3 regions of the Cohnella massiliensis genome follow, and region 1 is predicted to be linked to each of the others. Evidence: riboswitches for the same ligand, from Rfam matches in the RefSeq annotation. Region 1 holds a riboswitch; each other region holds the start of a gene.
The links. Region 1 has a riboswitch for cyclic di-AMP ahead of B7E11_RS02520 (C40 family peptidase). Riboswitches for the same ligand answer to the same signal wherever they lie in the genome.

Region 1 (7,045 bases):
CGTGGTAGTGCTCGTTCAGGTAGCGGACGATTTCCGAGATTTTGGCGTGCAGCGGCGTCGAGTCGAAGACGGGAACCGGCTCGTTGTCCAGCAGGTAGCGCGCGGTCGCAAGGAGCAGCTCGACGATGCCGGCGGCGGGCGTCAGCTCGTAGCCCGGCGGTTTGTTCCGGATTTCGGCGACGATGCGGCGGATCGTGCCGGCGACGGCTTTTTGTTCGGCGAGCGGGAGCCGGATGACATGGCTTTTCTGCTCGAACGGGCTGAGCAGCAGCTTGGCGTGAGGGCCGCCCCGTTCCCGGATGAAGGCGTCGCCGAAATGGATGACGACCCGCTCGTGGCCGGATTCGCCGGCGTGCAGCGTTTTGTGCAGCTCGTTTTTGGCGATGAAGACGAGGTCTCCCTGCTCCACCGTGTACGTGCGGTCTTTTACAAAGTAAATGCGCTTGCCGGACAGCAGGTAGTAAATTTCGTAATACGAGTGGAAATGGTCGGATTGCATCGTGTACGGTCCGCTTCGTCTTACGTATTCCACGAAGTGGTCCGTTTCGAGGCCGTAACGGCTCGTTTCCCATGCGGTCGGCGGCTGCATGCGTCGGTCTCCTTTCGAATGCGGGAACAAAAAGCAAAATATGCGGGGTTTCTCGGAAAAAGGGCATCATTTTAGCAGAATTATAGCATTTCGTTGCTTTAGAATAAAAGCAATTCCCGCATATCGAGAGGAGAACGCCATCATGTCAGCGAAAAAGAAATACGTACTGGTCGGAACGGGCGGCAGAGCCGAATTTTTCTATGGCGCTATTGCAAGCGATTTCAGGGAAACGTCGGAGCTGCTCGCGTTTTGCGATATCAACCAGACGCGCATGAACTACGCCAACAAGCTGCTGGCCGAAAAATACGACTACCCGAGCGTCCGCACGTACAAAACCGACGAGTTCGACCGCATGATCGAAACGGAGAAGCCGGATTTCGTCATCGTCACGAGCGTGGACCGCACGCACCATACGTACATCATCCGGGCGATGGAGCTCGGCTGCGACGTCATCACCGAGAAGCCGATGACCGTCGACGAGAAAAAATGCCAGGAAATCGTCGACGCGGTCGAGCGCACCGGACGCAACGTCCGCGTGACGTTCAACTACCGCTACGCGCCGCACCATACGAAGGTCCGGGAGCTGATCGAGTCCGGCGTCATCGGCAAAGTGAACGCCGTTCATTTCGAATGGCTGCTCAACACGAAGCACGGCGCCGACTATTTCCGGCGCTGGCACCGCGACAAGCGCAACAGCGGCGGGCTGCTCGTGCACAAGTCGACGCACCACTTCGATCTCGTCAACTTCTGGATCGGCTCGCAGCCGGAAACGGTGTTCGCGTTCGGCGACCTGCTGTTCTACGGCCGCGAAAACGCCGAGCAGCGCGGCGTGACGAAATTTTACGAGCGCGCGACCGGCAACCCGAACGCGGAAGGCGATCCGTTCGCGCTGCCGCTGGACGGCAACGAGCATCTGAAGGCGATGTACCTGGACGCGGAACACGAGGACGGCTACCGCCGCGACCAAAGCGTATTCGGCGACGGCATCAGCATCGAGGATACGATGGGCGTCATCGTTCGCTACCGGAACCAGGCGATTTTGACGTATTCGCTGACCTCGTATGCGCCGTGGGAAGGCTACCGGATCGCGTTTACGGGCAGCAAGGGACGTCTGGAGCTGGAGGTCGTCGAAACATCGTACGTCAACTCCGGCGGCAAAAAGTCGGACGAAGGGGCGCTCGAAGGCATCCGCTTCACCGTGCTGCCGATGTTCGGCGCACCGTACAAAGTCGAGTTCGAAAAGAAGCAGGGCGGCCACGGCGGCGGCGATCCGGTGCTGCTGAACGATCTGTTCGGGGTTCCGGTTCCCGACAAGTTCAACCGCGCGGCGAACCATGTCGACGGCGCGAGGTCGATTCTGACGGGCATCGCGGCGAATCGTTCCATCCGGACCGGGCAAGCCGTGCAAATCAACGATCTGGTCAAGTTCCACAACTAGCAATCGGACAATCGGGAGCGGGCGAAGCGGCGAAGGCTTCGTCCGCTTCGCCATGACGGTTCGGGAAGCATAAGCGAAGGAGACGAATGCCGATGAAGCCTTTTTTGGACGATAACTTCCTGCTGGGCAACGAGACCGCGGTCAAGCTGTATCACGATTACGCGGCCAAAATGCCGATCATCGATTATCACTGCCATTTGAGCCCGAAGGAAATCTACGAGAACCAGTCGTACGAAAATCTGACCCAGGTGTGGCTGTACGGCGACCACTACAAATGGCGGGCAATGCGCACGAACGGGGCCGAAGAAAGCCTCGTGACCGGCGGGGCGGGCGTGTCCGACTACGACCGGTTTCTGGCATATGCGAAAGCGGTTCCGGCGGCCGTCGGCAATCCGCTGTATCACTGGTCCCATCTGGAGCTTCGGCGGTACTTCGGCGTCGAGGAAATTTTGAACGAGAAAAACGCTCCGGTCATTTGGGAAAAGGTGAACGCCCGGCTCGCCCAAGGCGGCTTTTCCGCCCGCGACCTGATCGTCAAATCGGGCGTCGAGGTCATCTGTACGACGGACGATCCCGTCGATTCTCTGGAATATCACCGGCTTATCAAGGACCTGCCGGATTTCGAGGTCAAGGTGCTGCCGTCGTTCCGTCCGGACAAGGCGCTCGAAATTCGCCGGGCGACGTTCCTGCCGTGGCTGAAGCAGCTGGAGCAGGCGGCCGGCCGGGAGGTGCGCGATTACGACGCGCTGCTGGCTGCTCTCGCCGAGCGGATCCGCTTCTTCCACGAGACGGGCTGCAGGGTTTCCGACCACGCGCTGGACGCGATGGGCTACGCGGAGGCGACCCGGGACGAGGCCGCGGCGATTTTCGCCAAGGCGCTGGCGGGCGAGCCGATCGACGCGGAAGAGGAACGGAAGTACAAGACGTTCACGCTGCTGTTTTTGGGCCGGGAGTACGCCAAGCTGGACTGGGCGATGCAGTTCCATATGCACGCGCAGCGCAACAACAACAGCCGCATGTTCGAGAAGCTCGGTCCGGATACGGGCTACGACTCGATTTACGACGGCCCGGTCGCGGGTCCCCTGGTCCGGCTGCTGGACGCGCTGGAGCGGGACGACGCGCTGCCGCGTACGATCGTGTACTCGCTTAATCCGAACGATCTGTACGCGCTCGGCACGGCGATCGGAAGCTTCCAGGGCGGAGGAGTTCCGGGCAAAATCCAGCTGGGCTCGGCCTGGTGGTTCAACGATACGAAGGACGGCATGCTGGACCAGCTCAAGGCGCTCGGCAACACGGGGCTGCTGGGACGGTTCGTCGGCATGCTGACCGATTCGCGCAGCTTCCTGTCGTATACGCGCCATGAGTATTTCCGCCGCATCCTGTGCAACCTGCTCGGCGAATGGGCCGAAGACGGGGAAGTGCCGCGGGACTTCGATTTGCTGGGCGGAATGGTCCAGGACATCAGCTACCGGAACGCGAAGGCCTATTTCCAATTCGGTTAAATCCGAGCGCATCCGAAGCATCAGCCGCTTCGACACGGTTCGTTCCTATCGGGACGGCCGGTCCGGGGCGGCTTTTTTTCGCGGCCGGGAAGGAAAAGACGACGAAGCCGGCTTTACCCGCTTTTGCCCGCCTCTTTCGAAAACTCCCTGCATCCTTTTTTTTGCGCCAACGTAACCCTTAATGTAGCCTTTTTGCCCCGCCTAAAGTCCAGTCCGAAAACCGACGCAGGTTCATGACGGGCCGTGCAGCGATTCTTTATAATAAAACCTGCAGGCCGTAAAAGAGGAGAACAGAATGTTTCAAAATTTGGTCGACATTTTTTTGGAGTTTGGCGTCTGGGGATTGGCGATTCACTCGTTCGTCGATGCCATCATTTTTCCGATTCCGGCCTTTTTTCTGCAGGTATCGTTAAGCCTTGTCGACCCTTCGTCGGCGTTATGGTACGCGACCGTGGGCTATATCGCCTGTTTGCTCGGAACGCCGGTAGGGTACGGGATCGGCAAGCTGCTGGGTCATTCGGTGCTCTACAAATTGCTGAAAAAGGAATGGATCGACAAGGCAACCGCCATGTTCCAAAAAAACGGCGAGGCGACCGTGCTTATCGGCGCGTTCACTCCGATTCCGTTCAAAGTGTTTACGATCATGTCGGGGTGTTTGAAGTTTCCTCTATGGAAGCTGATCGGCTATGCCGCCATAGGCCGGGCCGTCAAATTTTACGTCGTCGGGTTTTTGTTTTACTATTATGGCCGGATGGCGGAGAGCATGGTCAAGGACGTATCGCTCTACATTTTCGTGATTTTCGTTCCGATTCTCCTCCTGGGCCTATGGCTGAAGCGAAGACACGACCGAAAGAAGCAGGCGCGAAACGCCGAGCAACAGCAACTGTAAGGTGCGGCAAGGGGCTGGCAAATGGAATTGCTGGAATACATCGAACGATTGTTTTCGCAATACGGCTATTGGGTGCTGCTGATCGGCCTGCCCCTGGACGCGATCGCGCTGCCGATTCCCCCCGGCAATACGACGCTGGCGTTAACCGGATATTTGGCGTCGCAACGTATTTTGGCGTGGCTTCCGGCGCTCGGTTCCGCTTACTCGGGCGCGGTGATCGGCATTACGGCGACTTACTGGCTCGGACGCAAGATCGGGGCTCCGCTTGTCGAAAGATACGGAAAGTGGCTGTTTCTCAAACCCGACCATGTGGCAAAAACGCGCAAAGCATACGACCGGTACGGAAGCAAAGTGCTGTTGTTCAGCTATTTTCTGCCGGGCATCCGCCAATTCATCGGTTATTTCGCCGGCATTATCCAAGTGCCGTACCGTTCTTTCGCACTGTACGCCTACACGGGCTGCGCCTTGTGGGTGAGCGCCTTTTTCCTGATCGGGTACGGATTCGGGGACCAGTGGGAGATCGTTTTCGGGTTAGTCGAACGGTACATGAAATTCGTTTTCGCGGGGCTGTGCGCGGCCGCCGCCGTCGTCTTCGGCTTGAAGTGGCGGCGCAGCCGGCTGGAGCGGGCCGGACGGTGACCCGGTGAGGAGCATGACAAAGGGCCTCCTGCTAGCGACAGGAGACCCTTGGCGATACTAGCGGCTTACGCTTTGTAAGCGGCCACTGCCTCGTACGTTGCGTCGTCCAGGACGCGGCGCGCGCCGAGGTAGCGTTTTGCGTAATAGCTTTCGTCGAGGTCGGTTACCGTAACCCCTTTGGATGTCGAAGCGTGGGCGAATTTGTTGTTTCCGACATATACGCCAACGTGAGATACGCCTTTGCCGTTCGTGTTGAAGAACACGAGGTCTCCCGGGCGCAGCTCGCTTTGCTCGACTTCCGTTCCGGTCTCGAACTGGTCTTTGGACGAACGAGGCAGCTTGATTTCGAACTTCTTGAATACGTAGGACGTGAAGCCCGAGCAGTCGAACCCGCTGGTCGTCGTTCCGCCGTATTGGTAGTCGACACCGATCAGATCGGTGACCTCGTCGTTCAGCTTGGAGCCCGCAGACGCGGTTCCCGCCTGAAAGGCCAGCAAGAACGCGAATGAGAAAGCAAGAAAACCGAGTGACAACTTCCGCAAAACAAGTGACTCCTTCCAATGCCTACGAGGTTAGCTGAAGGGTTCGGTAGAAGGTTCCCTATGATTCCTGCTAGCGAAGCGGAATCAATTCACCCGGCAAATCTGGTTCCCCCGTTTCCCTGTGCAAGGAAATTCGGCAGTTTTCGCACATGAGAATTAATTATTCGCGCAGTGGGAGTCTTTTCCTGCCGATAAAAGATTAGAATTCGTTAATATAAAGTTAAGAAAGCTTTAATAAACGCGAAAAAACCGGAATGAAAACGAAAAAAGCTATTCCAGGCGCTGCGAATCGCGGCGACGGAATAGCTTTTTTGGCGAACGTTTGCAGGGCGAGGGGCGGGGAGAACGCCGGTCAGGCGGCCGAATCGGCCTTCCATAACGCGTATTGGGAGGCCGAGGTCCAGACGGCCATCATGGTTCGGACGAATTGAAACGCTTGGTGAACCGCGACGGAAATAAATCCGGTCCAGAACATCGTCGCGCCCGTGACGGCGACCGAAGCCGCCGCGCCGATCCCCGTCAGCAACAGCGTAACGGCGGCCAGCGGCAGCGCTTTGGCGCACGCGCGGGCAAGCCCTTTGACGATGCCATCCTTAGATACGGCGCCGAACTGCATGAATTGGAACAGCAGATGAACGATAAAAATCCAGCACATCCAGACGGCGGCGTAAGGGAGCATTTTCAACGCCCACGACTCGACGGAAAATTGCGCCAGAAATTGCGATTTGGCGAAGGGGAGGAGCCATAAAGCCGGCAGAAAAGCCAATGCGTTCTCCAGCAGGTACAGCAGAACGACCGGCTTCCACGCGCGGCGCATGCCGGTGAGCATCCGGGTTCCCCGCTCTTCGTCGGCGTGATGGAAGGAATAGTACAGGCCGGCGTTCAGCAGCGGCGTGAGCACCATGCGGAGAAGCAGCATTCCCGCCAGCATAAGGAGAGCTTCGTTCATGAGGTCGGTTTTGGTCAGGCGGAATTGGGCCTCGATCAGGAACAGCCGGACCGCGTTGCCGTTCGGGTGCCCGTCGGGGTAACGGGCGAGGATCGGCGTGACGACCGAATCGATAAATCGGTACAGAAAGAAGCCCCACAGCAGCCGGTACAAAAACAGGGCGACCAGCACGTATTTATGCCGGGAGGTCAAACTCCATCCCTCGCGGATTATTGAGCGCATCTCGTTTCACCTCACCAGGCCAGGATGCCGAGCAGACCGTCCACCAGCTTGGTCAAGCCGATATTCCAGCGGGTCCGAACGGGTTCGTCCACATCGGTTTTCAAAAAGTTGTTATACCGGTAATTGTCGAGCACGACCGCCATTTCGGGATCGACCGCCACGAATTGCAGCGGCGATTCGTGTTTGACCTGGAACTGCACGTGCTTTTGCGCGCCGTCCCATGTTTTGCGCAGCTTTTCGCCGTTGGCGAATTGGAACCAGACCGATACCGGTTC
Region 2 (7,045 bases), on a different contig from region 1:
GACACGAATATCAACCGGATTTTGAAGGAGGTCGGCCGCGATTTTCCCGAACGGGTTGCCGCCGTCATTCGCAAAGACTACGACAAGCCGATCGTCATCAGCCTCGTTTCCAGCCAGATGGATGCCGACCGCATGGATTACTTGCTCCGGGATGCGTATTTTACCGGCGTCAACTACGGCACCTTCGACCTGGACCGGATTTTGCGGGTGCTGAGGCCTCATCAAGGGCGTATCGTCGTCAAGGAAAGCGGGATGCATGCCGTCGAGGACTATTTGATGTCGCGTTATCAGATGTATTGGCAGGTATACTTCCATCCCGTTACGCGCAGCTCGGAAATCGTGCTGAGGCAAATTTTCCGCAGGGCGGACGAGCTGTACCGGAGCGGGTATGCGTTCGGTTTTATGCTCCCGCAGCTCAAGCATTTGTTTGAAGGCACGATGACGGTGGAATCGTATTTGAGCTTGGACGAATCGATGGTTCAGGCGGCATTCGGACAGTGGATCGGCGAGCGGGACGAGCTGCTGGCGGACTTGTGCTCGCGATTTCTTCATCGCCGCTTGTATAAATATATTTCGCAGGACGCGCTGGACGAGGCGTTGATCGAGCGCATTCGCAAGGAGTGGGCCCGCATCGGCCTCCATCCCGGTTATCACCTCGAGGTGGATACGCCGGTGGATCTGCCTTATGACGTGTACAAGCCCGGAGCGGCGCTGGACGCCTCGGAAAAGCCGCCGATTTTGCTGCTCGACAACAAGGATCGGCTGACGGAAATCTCGGTCAAGTCGGACATCATCCGTTCGATCACGGGCTTGCACCGGGGAAATTACTATTTGTATTATCCGGAAGACGAGGTTCGGAGGAAGGCAACGGAATTGGAGCCGGAAATCCGCGAGCTTTTCGGAATGTAAAAAAAAGAACTTGCAAAAGCAAAAGGAGACGCCATACGCTATGTTATTCGACACGCACGCCCACCTGGATTCGCCAAAGTTTGACAGCGATCGCGAGGAGGTCATCGCCCGCGCGCGGGAAGCCGGCGTCGAAACGATCGTCAATATCGGCTTCAACCGGGAGACGATCCCGACGACGATGGCGCTCGCGGAGAACTATCCGTTCATTTACGCCGCCGTCGGCTGGCACCCGACCGACGCGATCGACATGAAGTTTGAGGACGATTTGGCCTGGATCGAACGCTTGTGCGCCCATCCGAAGGTGGTGGCGATCGGCGAAATCGGGCTTGACTATTATTGGGATACGTCTCCGAAGGACGTTCAGCACGCCGTTTTCCGGGAGCAAATCCGTTTGGCCAAACGCCTGCGCAAGCCGATCGTCATCCATAACCGGGACGCCCACGAGGACGTCGTCCGGCTGCTTCGCGAGGAAGGCGCCTCCGAGGTCGGAGGGATCATGCACTGCTTTTCCGGAAGCTGGGAAACGGCCAAAAAATGCCTCGACATGAACTTCTATATTTCGTTCGGAGGACCGGTTACGTTCAAAAATGCAAGGGTTCCCAAAGAGGTGCTCGCGAACGTGCCGGACGACCGTTTTTTGATCGAAACGGACGCCCCGTATTTGACTCCGCACCCCTACCGAGGGAAGCGAAACGAGTCCGCTTACGTGCGGTTCGTAGCGGAGGCAGCAGCGGAAATAAAAGGGAAATCCGTGGAAGAAATTGCAAATTTAACGACCGAAAATGGTCTCGCCTGTTTTCGTCTACCAAGATAAAACGCTAACAATCGAAGAAAAATCATTTAGTTATGCGAAAAAACTGGTTTTTGATCGATGAAACCTAAAAATTCAGCTTTATTTCGTTCAAAAATGGAGGATTTCGCGCTTTGACCCTTCTTTACACCTTTGGCGCCGAGAGGTTATCATCTAATCCAAGAGTTTGAATATGGCATCCCTTTTCCAGTGCGCTGAGTCTCCGAACGGAGAGCGGGGGACCCGACGCGGAGGACCGGTTCGTACGCGAACCGCGATTTCTGCGGCCGAGTAATCTTGGGGTGAATTTTGCTGGCAACCGAAGCATCCGTCCAGGCCGGACGGTCCGTCGGATTGCGGGCGGATAGGGCCGCTCTCTTGGCCCGAACCCGACAGCTAACCTCGCAAGCGTATGAGAGAGAGGTCACCTCGTGCTGCCCATTTCCCTTTCGACGTCGCAAGCGGAGCCACGAACAGATCCTCTGTCCGTCGGCTTTTTTTGTTGTCCGTTTTTTGCGGGAGGAAGAGGCGAATGTTTTCGGGCGGCGGGTTGGTGCCGTTTACTGGTGAACGACGGCCGGGTGCTTTCGTGCGAAAGCCGCTCCGTGCGAAGCCCAGCGCCGTTAACCAAAAGGATAGTCGCGTCAGACGAAGTCATGCTTAGGCAGTCGACGGCGGGGCTATGAAGGAGGAACGAGAAAATGGGAACCGTTCCTGTCGGGAACACCCATGATCCACGACCGACCGGCAAGCTTTTCGCAGCGCGATGGAAGCATGAGCATTTGCGTTTGATCCTGCTCAGCGCAATTCTCTCTTTTGCTATGACCATCTTGTTCTTATTGCTGCTACACGGCGCGTCCGCCATGAGCGTAACCGTCGTGGACGGCGGGACGACAACCGTCATCAAAACGAAATCGTCCGATGTGCGATCGCTGCTCTCGGAGCACAACATCACCGTCGGCCCGCACGATCAAATATCCCAGCCGCTCGATGCCGAGCTGCAGGAGGGCAGCACGATCGCGATCGATCGCGCCGCGAAAGTCGTCCTGCAGGCGGACGGGAAGAAGGAGATCAAATATACGACCGCAGATTCCGTTCAGGAAGTTCTGCACGCCTCGAACCTCTCGTTATCGGCGGACGACCGGGTAACGCCCGACAAGTCGGCGCCGGTTACCGAAGGCATGACCATTCAGGTGCTGAGAGTGGATAAAGAGGTCGTGGAAACGTCGCATCCGGTGACGTTCGCCATCGTGGAAAAGCAGGACCCCACGCTGCCCGAGGGCAGCAAAAAAGTGATCCAAACCGGCAAGGAAGGCACGCTCGTGACGAAAACCGAGCGCGTCTATGTCGACGGTCGCCTGGTCAGCGACCAGCTGGTATCCAAAACGATCACGCAGCCGTCCGTGCAGAAAATCGTCGCGGTCGGCACGAAGAAAAAAGAGCCCGAAGTCACGACGTTGTCCTACGACGCTTCGGCTAACGGCACGGTTCAGCTTAACGGAAAGTCGGTCAAAGTGAAGCAGGTGCTGAAGAACGTCAAGCTTACCGCCTATACGGCGGGCCCGGAATCTACGGGCAAGGACGTAGGCGACGAGGGCTACGGCATTACCGCATCCGGAACGAAGGTGTCGGAGGGCCGCACGATCGCGGTCGATCCCGACGTCATTCCGCTCGGCTGGTGGGTCTACATCGATGGCATCGGCTTCCGCCGAGCCGAAGACACCGGCAGCGCCATCAACGGCAAAAAAATCGACGTGTATTTCGACAGCGAGAGCCATGCGAAGAAGTTCGGCTCCAAAAAAGGATACACCGTATACGTCATCGGCCCTGTCAAGCCTTCCGCCGACTAAAGCGGAGGCGCAAGGGCGATTCCCGGTCGTGCCGGATCCGCCGCCGCGGTCCGGACGGCCGGACGGCGTCAATCGGGGATGCCAACCGTAGACGCCGAAGAACGAGCACATTTGACATAGATAGCGGCAATTGCAGGGAAGGGGCTTTCGGGCCTCTTCTTTTTTGCATGGGCAAGGTTATAATAACGAGTAGGACTTTGCCCGTCCTTTGGGCGAACCCGAAGAACGGAGCGGAAGGATCAAGCGATGATTCAGGAAATGATTGTGGTGGAAGGCAAGGACGACACGGCCGCCATCCGGCGGGCGGTGCAGGCCGATACGATCGAAACCGGCGGCTCGGCGATCGGCGAAGACGTGCTGCGGAGAATCGAGCTGGCGCACAAGCGGCGCGGCGTGATCGTATTTACCGATCCGGACGCTCCGGGGGAGCGGATTCGGAAAATCGTCGCCCAGCGGGTGCCGGACTGCAAGCACGCGTTTCTGACGCGCGCGGAGGCGAGAGGCAAGGACGGCATCGGCGTGGAGCATGCGTCCGACGAGGCGATCCGCCGGGCGCTTGCGCAGGCGAGAAGCGGCGAGGCGGCGCCGGAGGCCTCGGGGGAGGCCGACATCGCCTGGTCCGATCTGATGGACGCCGGACTGATCGTTCACGCCTCGGCGGCGCGGCGCCGGCAGCGGATGGGGGAGCTGCTCGGCATCGGATACGCCAACGGGAAACAATTTTACAAGCGCTGCGTCATGTTCCGCATCTCGCGGGAAGAGTTCTTGAACGCGTTAACGCAGCTGGAGCGGGAAGGACTGTAGGCGGAAGATGAACAACAACGGATCGCGCGGGGGAGCCGACATCGCAACCCCGAACCGGACGAAAGACATTATTCGCAGGCACGGCTTTACGTTCAAGAAAAGCCTGGGGCAAAACTTTTTGACCGACAAAAACATTCTCGATAAAATCGTCGCGGCGGCCAACCTCGGCCCGGAAGCCGGAGCGCTGGAAATCGGGCCCGGCATCGGCGCGCTGACGGAGCGCCTCGCGCAGGAGGCGGGGCAGGTGGCGGCCGTGGAGATCGACGACCGGCTCATTCCGATTCTCCGCGAGGTGCTGTCGGTCTACGACAACGTCACCGTGCTGCACGCCGACGTGCTCAAGGCCGATCTGCGCTCGTTATGGCAGGAGCGCTTCGCCGGCTGCGAGCGCGTCAGCGTCGTCGCGAACCTGCCGTATTACGTTACGACGCCGATCATCATGAAGCTGCTGGAGGACCGGCTGCCGATCGAAGCGATCGTCGTGATGGTGCAGAAGGAGGTCGCGGAGCGCATGGCCGCCTCGCCGGGCGGCAAGGATTACGGATCGCTCAGCATCGCCGTGCAGTACTACTGCGAGCCGGAGTATGTCTGCACCGTGCCGCCGGGATCCTTCATCCCGGCGCCGAACGTCGACTCGGCCGTCATCCGGCTGAAGCGCCGCGGCGAGCCCGCCGTGGAGGTGCGGGACGAGGCGCGGTTTTTCCGCATCGTCCATGCCGCGTTCGCCCAGCGCCGCAAAACGCTGCACAACAACCTGGCGGCGTTCGCCGGCAAGGAGCGCAAGGGCGAGCTCGCGGACGTTCTGACGGCGTCCGGCATCGATCCCGGACGCAGGGGCGAAACGCTGTCGCTCGCGGAGTTCGCCCGTCTCGAGGGCGCCCTGGCCGCTGCGGGCATCGTGAAGTGAAGTAAACGGGACGCCGAACCGACGACGCATCGGTATTTGCCCTGCACCATGTGGCATTCGCCTCCATAGGATAGACGAAAGAGGTGATTTGCCCATGAAGCAGGGGGATTTGGTCGTCCGCAAATCGTACGGCGGTGACATCCTTTTCCGAATTGCGGCGCTATCCGGCCGCTTGGCGATTTTGCGCGGCACGGATTATCGTTTGCTTGCGGATTCGCAGGTGGAGGATTTGCACTCGGTGCGGAACCCGGACGAGCTGGGCGGAACCCGGCAGGTACGCATCCGGGCAAACGAGTCGCTTCGGCGGATGAAGGAAGAAAGGGCGCAGCTGCGGCCGCATGGCGGGCAGGCCCAGCAGCTCGGCTACGCGCCGCGCCGCGACCCTTACTTCGAGCTGCCCGGAAAGGTGCTCCATCTCGACGGGGATCAGAACTACCTGAAGAAAAGCATGGCCGTGTACGAGCAGCTCGGCATTCCCGCGAATGGCGCTCATTGCCACGAGTCGCAAATGCCGCAAGTGCTCATGCAGCTTCTTCCCCGGGTAAAGCCGGATATCGTCGTCGTCACCGGCCATGACGGGGTCCTCAAGCAGAAAAACGATACGCAGAGCCTCAGCAGCTACAAAAACTCCTTCAATTTCGTCCGGTCGGTGCAGGTGGCCAGAGAATACGAAAAGCATCGGGACTCCCTGGTCGTCATCGCGGGGGCGTGCCAGTCCCATTTCGAGGCCATCCTTACGGCGGGGGCCAATTTCGCGAGCTCGCCGGGCCGCATCATGATTCACGCGCTGGATCCCGTGTACGTAGCCGTACGGGCGGCGTTCACTCCTTTTCGCGACACGATCAACATCGCCGACGTCATCGCCCACACAATCAGCGGCATTCAGGGCGTCGGAGGCGTCGAAACGATGGGGAAATATCGGATTGGGCTGCCAAATCCAAAAAACATCGTTGACAAAAAAACGGAAACGCTGATATAATATTTTTTTCGATTTGACAAACCACCTCCCTTTAGTTATAATTTACAGGGAAAGAGGTGGTAGTGGATCATGGCTAAAAACACGCTTATGGAGATCAAGCGGAGTTTGGAACCCCATGTCGGCTCCAAAATCATGCTCCGCGCCAATGGTGGACGCCGCAAAACCGTCGAACGAACCGGCGTGTTGGAAGAGATCTACCCGTCCGTTTTTATTGTCAAGCTGGACCAGGAACAGAACGCTTTCAAGCGGGTTTCGTACAGCTACGCCGATATTTTGACCGAATCCGTGGAAGTGATGGTTTGCAACGATGACGGCCAAGTTCGAATCAACTTCATGTCGCATTGACACGGTTTTACACACACGGGCAACCGGGCGCCAAGCGCACAGGTTGTCCGTTTTGCGTGTTCGAAAGCCCGAGGGGGATATCGATTCGCCGCAACGGGGCATCCTAAGTCCGGGCGCACAGGTTTGTCGCCACTTGCTTCTGAAAAAGGAGGCGTTCCGATGGGCCGCAGAAGGAGCACGATGTCCGAGCAGTTCAAGGCCGAGCTGGCCAAGGACCTCGGCTTTTACGGCACGGTCGAGCGTGAGGGCTGGGGCGGCATTCGCGCCAAGGATGCCGGGAATATGGTCAAGCGCGCGATTCAGATCGCCGAACAGGCCGCAGCCAAAAAACCGCAATGAAGCGGGAGGCAGGGCAAGGACGCCGACGGGAAGGCGCTGCCGCCGCCCTGCCTCGGCCTTTTCTTTGCAATCGCTCTCAAGGCCGCTGCCGCGCCTTTTTTAACCTAAATCGCAATTCCGCC
Region 3 (7,045 bases), on a different contig from region 1:
TTTCTCGACTTTGGAGCGAAGGCGGGCATCCTTCAACGCTTCCTGAATCGTCCGATAGCCGGACAAGTAGCCGAAATAAGCGGCAACGCAGTGACCCGTATTTACGGTGAACAGCTTGCGCTCCGTATACGGCTCCAGCTTATCGACGACCTGAATGCCCCGAATATCCCCGATATCGCCCATATTGCCGGAACGATGAACGACCCATTCGAAAAAAGGCTCGACCTGCACCGCGAGCGGATCTTCGTTTTTTTGCTGCGGAACGATCCGGTCGACGATGGAGTTGGGAAAAGAAACGTAACGGTCCGCCCGTTCGCGGGACTGCTCATCCAGATGGCGGTACACCAGCTTCTTGAGCTGGGCGCTGCCCCCGACGGCGTTTTCGCAGGCGATGACGTTTAATGGCCGTTTGTTTTCCCGCAGGCGGAAAGCGATGCCTTTGGCGAGCGACTCCGCGATATGAGGCAGCGAAGAAGCGCCGACGGCCGTCGTGACCAAGTCCGCTTCGGCGATCGTTTGCCGCAAGGCTTTGTCGTTTTTGACATGGACGGCCGATACGTTGCGCACGACGTTCGTATCCCTGTTTTCGTTGGCCAAGGTGACCGTGTACTGTTTTCTTTGCTGCAGCAGCTCGATCTGTTTCTCGTTGCGGGCGACAAAACAGATCTCATACCCCGACTGCGACAACAGCAACCCGACGAGTCCCCTGCCGATATTGCCCGCTCCGAAATGGACGGCTCTCCTGGATTTCAATATCGTTCTCTCCTCTCCCTTATCAAAAACCCCAGCCTTTACGGTGAAAATAAAATCTGAATTTTCAATTTATTGACGGTGCGGAGCTTTCGCCCCCGCCTCTAGGACAAGTTCGCCGCCGCCGGGTTTAGCGGACGGGCGAACCGGTCAAAAGCGACTCGAAGACGACTTCTTCCAGCGATTTGGCCCAGATGGCTCCCGGAAGCTCCGGAAACTCCAGGCTTTGCGTGATTTCGTTCGGGACGACGACGCAGCGCAGTCCTGCGGCAACAGCGGCACGCGCGCCGTTGGGCGAATCCTCGATCGCGACGGCTTCGTCGTTTGCAATGCCCATCGCTTCAAGCACCTGAAGGTACAATTCGGGATTCGGCTTGACCTCCCGGACATCGTCCTTCGTTCGAATGACTTCGAAATATTCCTTCAGATTAAGCTGCTCCAGGTGCCGGTCGATCCAGGCCCGATCCGAGCTGGAGGCCAGGCCGATTCGCAGGCCGGCCGCCTTGGCGGAATCCAGAAAATGCAGAATGCCGGGCCGGACGGCTTCCTGAAGCATAAGCGCCGCATGGCGTTCCTGAACGGAAACGCGAAACTGGTCCCGATCGATCGGAAGCTTCAATTCCGTCATCAAATATTCGTAAGGATTAAAGGCGTGCAAGCTCGTTCCGATGCATCCGGAGTACATCTCCAGGCTGAGATCGACTTCATACCGCTGGTAAGCTTCGCGAAAAGCGACGTACCAAGCGGTTTCCGTGTCGATGATCGTTCCGTCGAAATCGAAAATAAGAGCTTTGATCATGTTTCGCGGTTCCCTCCTTCATTTTCGCTTATCGTCCGAGAGCGGCGGAAAACGGCGGGAAACGGATATAGGAGAAAAAACAGGGGCCATCATAAAACAAAAAGAGCCCTACCGTGCGGGGGCCCTCACTCTACTTGGTTATAAGCAAAGAAATGACCCATCTCCTGCTGACGAGGTTAGCTGACGGACTCGGGTAGATGGTACCCTACGTTCATCGAAAAGACGAACGACTCGCCCCAAAAACTGGTTCCCCCGCTTCCCGACCTATATAGCCGGAAACTAAGCGTAGTACCACTATACCGTCTTATTTATCATTTGTAAAGGATTGTAAACGCTTAAGTCAGATTTTCTTACATAAATTTATCGCGGCAGTACAAGCACGGCCGCCTGCTTTCCGCTCGTTTGCACGGCCGTTTTTTTCGTTCCGGCGCCTTGCAAATCCTTGAGCATCGCTTCGAGCAGCTCCTTCGCCCGCTGCCCTTCCTTCGCGTTCGTCAGACGAACGACAAGCTGCACGGAGCGGCCCGACTGCAGCAGCTTCTCCGCCTGGCGGAGCTTCGTCTCGTAGTCGTGGTCTTCAATGTGCGGAGTGAGGCGAATTTCCTTCGTTTTAAGCGATTGCGCCTCCGCCCGGTCCTGCTTTTTCTCCTGCTGCCGCTCCTGCTTCGCCTGCCCCCGGGCAACCAGCTTGCAAGGGGGCGGGCTGCTGAGCAGCGAGGCGCATACCAGGTCCGCCTTCAGCCGCTTCGCCAGCTCCAACGCCTCCGCGCGCGGGACGATGCCCAGCGCCTCTCCGTTCAGGCCCGTCAGCTCGACTTCGGAAGCTTTGATTTTCTCGTTCATGATCAGCATTCGCTCGTTCCCTCCGGCCTCGATAATGACCCGATTATAGCACCTATAACATCAAATTGATGCCCTCGAGCGCCAGCCCGATCAAAAAGCCGCATACCGCCCCGTTGACCCGAATCCACTGCAAATCTTTGCCGAGCTTGTCCTCCATCATCGCGATGAGCGTATCGTTGTCCAGCTTGTCCAGATTTTCCTGCACGAGCTTGCCGATTTTGGAGTGGTTTCGCTCGACGATTTGGGAAATTTGCGTCTGGGTCCAGTTTTGAAACGCATTCAACAGCTCCTCGTTGCCTCTTACCCGCTCGATCAGCTTCGCGAGCAGCGGCAGCGCGAAATCCCGCTCGAACCGCTCGCTATGGATCCATTCCAGCGCCCGGTCGCGAAGCTCCTCGATCCAGCGCCGAAGATAGGCTTCGGCGTCCCATTGCTCCAGAAGGCGCGACTTGGCGCCGTCAAGCTCCCGGATCAACGCTTCGTTGCGGTCCAGATCGATCAGCGCGCGCCGCAGCTCGTTAAGCAGCAGCACCCGCAGCGGGTGCCCCTCGTCGGCGGTCATCTCCCGCAGCTTGCCCAGAATCGCGCCCTGCAGCATGTAGCCCAGCTTGTCCTCGCTCATAAATCCGACGAACGCGTTGACGGCGAACCCCATCAAGCCGTTCACCTGAAGGTTTCCGAGTGCCGAAGCCGCCATGCTTCCGAGCTGGTAGCGGGCGGTATCCGAGGAAACGAGGTCTTCCGCCTTGTCCAGCAAAAAGTCCAGCGCCCGCTCCTCGTACCCCCGCTCCAAAATCTCGTTACGCAAGGCCCGCAGAACGGCGGCCGCGTCCGCCTTCTCCGCGATTCGCCGCAGCTCCCCCGCCGCAAACGCGGCCAGGCGCTCCGCAGGCAGATGCTTCAGCCCGTAGTCGCCGAGCAGGACCGCCGCGCGGACGATGTCCGGAAGCCGGCCTTCGGCGATTTCGAGCAGCTTCTCCCCGATGCGGAGCTCTCCCGCCTTTTGCTTGATGCTCTCTTTCGTCAAAAATTCGTTCTCGATGACATGAATCAGGGAACGGACCACCTTGTCCCGGTTGCGGGGGAGCAAAGCGGTGTGCGGAATCGGCAGGCCGAGCGGCTTGCGGAACAGGGCCGTTACCGCAAACCAGTCGGCCAAGCCGCCGACGAGACCGGCCTCGAAACCGCCGTGCAGCAGCGCCCCCGCCCAATGTCCGTCCGCCGGGAACGTCGCGAGAAACCCCGCCCCCATGATGCCAAGCGATATCGCCGCCGTATGTTTCGCTTCTCGTGCCATCGGTTGCTCCTTTTATTCCGGGATGTATAACTTCTATTTTACCCGGAATAACCTTCCATGATCAAAGGGCAAGGAAGAAGCCGCGACAGGGTCGTCCGCATGCCTTCAAGCCGCCGGCCGCCTCAAACGAGAAACATCGCGACGACGGTTGTGACGGCCAGGCCGATCAGCATCGGCTTCAGGTTGCGTCTGGCCAGCTCGAACGGGCTGACGCCGCAAATGGCCGCGGCGGGAATGAGCGCCCACGGCACGATCGTGCCGCCGCCGACCCAAATGGCGGCCACCTGGCCGAGCGCCGTCAGCGTCGCCGCGCCGGAGCCGATCGCCGTGGCGAACATGTTCGCCACGGAGCCCGCGAGCGAGATGCCGGAAAACCCGGAGCCGTCGAGCCCGGTGATGGCGCCGGTGACCGTCAGTGTAATCGAGCCGACGATGCCGTTGACCGGGACGGTTTCGGCCAGGGCAACGCCGAGGTCGTTGACGATGCCGTGGGAACCGGCCGGCAAGTGCGAGCCGAGCAGCTCCGCGAACGCCGCATCGCCCAAATAGAAGAAGGCGGCGATCGGAATGACCGGACCGAACACTTTAAAGCCGAATTGAAAGCCTTGCACGAGGTAGGACGTCGTCTCCTCCAGCCCTTTGCCGCGGTGGGCGAGCAGCGCGAGAACGATGAGGATGATGACGGCGGTGCCCCCGATCAACGCGGTGGCGTCGCCCCCCTGCAGGTCGAAAGCGAACATCGCGGCGACATCGGCCGCGAACAGCAGCGGAATGATCGCGGCCGCCCATCGCCGGACGCGCGGCGGCAGGGCGATCCGCTCGTCCGACGCCTGGATCGAACGGTCCGCCGAAGCGACCAGGCCGTCCTGCCACTTCCCGTTTTTCTGATCCCGCAGCATCATCCAGAATGCGGCGATCGTCGTGACGGCCCCCATGACGATGACGAGCGGCACGCTCGCCTCCATCACCTCGGATACCGGCAGACCCGCGGCATCCGCGGTCAGCTTCGGCGCTCCCTGGATGACGTAATCGCCGGAAAGCGCGATGCCGTGGCCGAACAGGTTCATCGCGATCGCGGCGCCGAGCGCGGGCAGCCCGACCCGCCGAGCGACCGGCAGCAGCACCGCCCCGATCAGCGCCACGCCGGGAGACGGCCAAAAAAAGAAAGAGGAAACGAGCATAATGATGCCGATTCCCCAAAACGCGATCGCGGGCGTTCGAATGAACCGCGTCAGCGGCGCGACCATCAGCTCGTTGATGCCGGTCTTGATCATGACGCGGCTCATCGACACGATGATGGAAATGATGAAGATCGTCCCGGCCAGCTCTTTTGTCGCATAAATAAAGCCGTTGAAGATGCCCGATACGGATCGAGTCAAGCTCTCGGTCGCGATCAGACCGAGCGCGAAGACGCCGATTACGCAAAGCATGACCGTGTCGCGCCGCCTGGCCATCAGCACCAGAATGAAGACGATGAACGCCAGATACACCCAATGCAGGGCCGTCAGTTCAATGTCCATCCTCGCATCACGATCCTTCTTCGGAAAGTGATACAGTGTATGTAGGCGAACAAAAATAAATGTATTTCGATAGTCGCGATGCTCGTATCGCGAAGGATCAAGCGGATCTCCGCGTACAGCTTGATTATGGAGCTGGTTTGGCGACTTGCGGGCCTTGTGCATCCGCCCGGAAACTGGTATTCTCCTGTTACCGATTCCTAAGGAGGCAAGCCCGGCCATGATCAATCGCAAGCTGCTGACCGATCCCGACTTTTCCGAGGCGCAAGAGCGGCGGGCCGCCGTCCGCGTGTTCAAAGACGACCATATCGTCGATTCCGGCGGCGTCATCGTTCGCTTTGACGAACGGACGGTCGTCGTCCAGTCCGGCGTCGGAGATCTGGCCTATCATTCCCGGGCCGGCTGCGAGTTTTTCGAATTGAGAAAAAGATAGGCACGCGCCCGGACAAGCGCTTGACATCCCGTTTTCGATCGTCTAAACTGAGAACAATAGTTCGCATCACCTTACGAGGAAGCACCTGTAGGGAAGCCGTTCGGCTTTTCCGGCAGGTGCTTTTTGCTTTGCCAAATTCAACGAATCGATTGGAGGAGTCAAGCATGAACTGGAGAAAATGGATTGCTGCAGCACTTTTCGTTTTCGGTTTGGTCAGCGCGTTCGCCCCCTTGTCGCACGCCGCGACGGTGCAATTTACGGCCGCGGCCCAAGCCAAGTGGGACAAGCTTCTCGCGGTAACGGAGAAGACGGAAGCCGCCAAGCTGCAGGCCGCGTATAACGGATTTCTTTCCTTGCAGAAGCAGACGGACAGCTGGGATGCCAGAATCAACGCGCTGCATTATAGCAACGATGAAGCGGTTAAAGTGGTCAAAAGCCAGATCAAGCAAATCAACGCCTCGCAGCTCGGCAAGCTGGAAGCGCAATTGAAGCAGGCGGAAACGAAGCACGACCCGCTGCTAAGCCGATATTCTTCGCTTAACAAGCAAATCAGCGCGGCCAATGCGATGAAGAGCAAGGAGCTGAAGAAGCTGCTCCAGACGCAGGCCAATTTGCTGAAGCCGCTCGTCCAATTGGCCAGGGAGGATATTAAAGCGAAGCGGGACGCTTTGAAGTCGCTCAAGGATTCGACCGGCAAAAAAGCGAAGCAGATTCGGGCCGTGCTGGCCGAAATCGACCCCGTCAAGGTGAGAATTCAAGCGGAGAAAAAGGCGATCGGCGCCCCCAAGAGCTCCGTTTCGACCGTGATGAAATCGCTGAATGCGGCCGTCAAGACCGGCAGCGCCAAGGACGCCCGCAGCGCGCTTGCCGGTTTGAACTCCCTTCAGCAGCAGATCGTCAATCGCAAGGAGAAAATTTACGGCTATGAGGAACAGATCGCCAATGTTATCGCGAGGGCCAAGCTGCGGCTTGCGGCTTCCGCCTGACGGAACTGCCGCGTTAAGACGACATGGTCCGGTCAACCGCATTCCAGCAAAATTTGTACCCGAATCCCCGCACCGTAACGATATAAGAGGGATTGGCCGGATCCGCTTCGATCTTTTTCCGGAGGTTGCTGATATGAACCATGACCGTTCTCAAGTCGCCTTCCTTGTCCCAGCCCCAAATATGCTCGTACAATTGCTCGACGCTGTAAACCTGATTATGATGGGAAGCCATGAACAGCAGCAGCTGCAGCTCCTTCGCGAACAAGGAAACCGGCTGATTATCGATTGTAACGACGCACCCGACCGGATCGATGCGGAGCCTTCCGTCCTCCCAGGTGTCTTTCGTCCGCGTGCGGCGCAAAAGCGCCTTGACGCGGGCCACGACGACGCTCGGTTCAAACGGCTTCGTAATATAATCGT

Region 2: another riboswitch for cyclic di-AMP. It lies ahead of B7E11_RS00350 (resuscitation-promoting factor); the one in region 1 lies ahead of B7E11_RS02520 (C40 family peptidase).
Region 3: another riboswitch for cyclic di-AMP. It lies ahead of B7E11_RS08555 (HAD family hydrolase); the one in region 1 lies ahead of B7E11_RS02520 (C40 family peptidase).

Annotation. Positions count from the first base shown of each region.
Region 1 is NZ_LT821254.1:20,027-27,071, reverse strand. It holds gene B7E11_RS02545 (helix-turn-helix transcriptional regulator) at 1-589, opposite strand, end outside; gene B7E11_RS02540 (Gfo/Idh/MocA family protein) at 732-2,027, shown strand; gene uxaC (glucuronate isomerase) at 2,120-3,529, shown strand; gene B7E11_RS02530 (YqaA family protein) at 3,825-4,418, shown strand; gene B7E11_RS02525 (DedA family protein) at 4,440-5,057, shown strand; gene B7E11_RS02520 (C40 family peptidase) at 5,123-5,599, opposite strand; cyclic di-AMP (ydaO/yuaA leader) riboswitch at 5,604-5,748, opposite strand; gene B7E11_RS02515 (hypothetical protein) at 5,952-6,770, opposite strand; gene B7E11_RS02510 (M1 family metallopeptidase) at 6,782-7,045, opposite strand, start outside.
Region 2 is NZ_LT821241.1:62,665-69,709, reverse strand. It holds gene B7E11_RS00360 (HD domain-containing protein) at 1-909, shown strand, start outside; gene B7E11_RS00355 (TatD family hydrolase) at 950-1,723, shown strand; cyclic di-AMP (ydaO/yuaA leader) riboswitch at 1,903-2,125, shown strand; gene B7E11_RS00350 (resuscitation-promoting factor) at 2,563-3,549, shown strand; gene rnmV (ribonuclease M5) at 3,796-4,353, shown strand; gene rsmA (16S rRNA (adenine(1518)-N(6)/adenine(1519)-N(6))-dimethyltransferase RsmA) at 4,361-5,260, shown strand; gene yabG (sporulation peptidase YabG) at 5,355-6,239, shown strand; gene veg (biofilm formation stimulator Veg) at 6,309-6,584, shown strand; gene B7E11_RS00325 (small, acid-soluble spore protein, alpha/beta type) at 6,744-6,923, shown strand.
Region 3 is NZ_LT821257.1:401,509-408,553, forward strand. It holds gene B7E11_RS08550 (mannitol-1-phosphate 5-dehydrogenase) at 1-753, opposite strand, end outside; gene B7E11_RS08555 (HAD family hydrolase) at 881-1,549, opposite strand; cyclic di-AMP (ydaO/yuaA leader) riboswitch at 1,700-1,845, opposite strand; gene infC (translation initiation factor IF-3) at 1,910-2,401, opposite strand; gene B7E11_RS08565 (DUF445 domain-containing protein) at 2,445-3,689, opposite strand; gene B7E11_RS08570 (hypothetical protein) at 3,812-5,209, opposite strand; gene B7E11_RS08575 (hypothetical protein) at 5,427-5,639, shown strand; gene B7E11_RS08580 (coiled-coil domain-containing protein) at 5,804-6,625, shown strand; gene B7E11_RS08585 (response regulator transcription factor) at 6,639-7,045, opposite strand, start outside.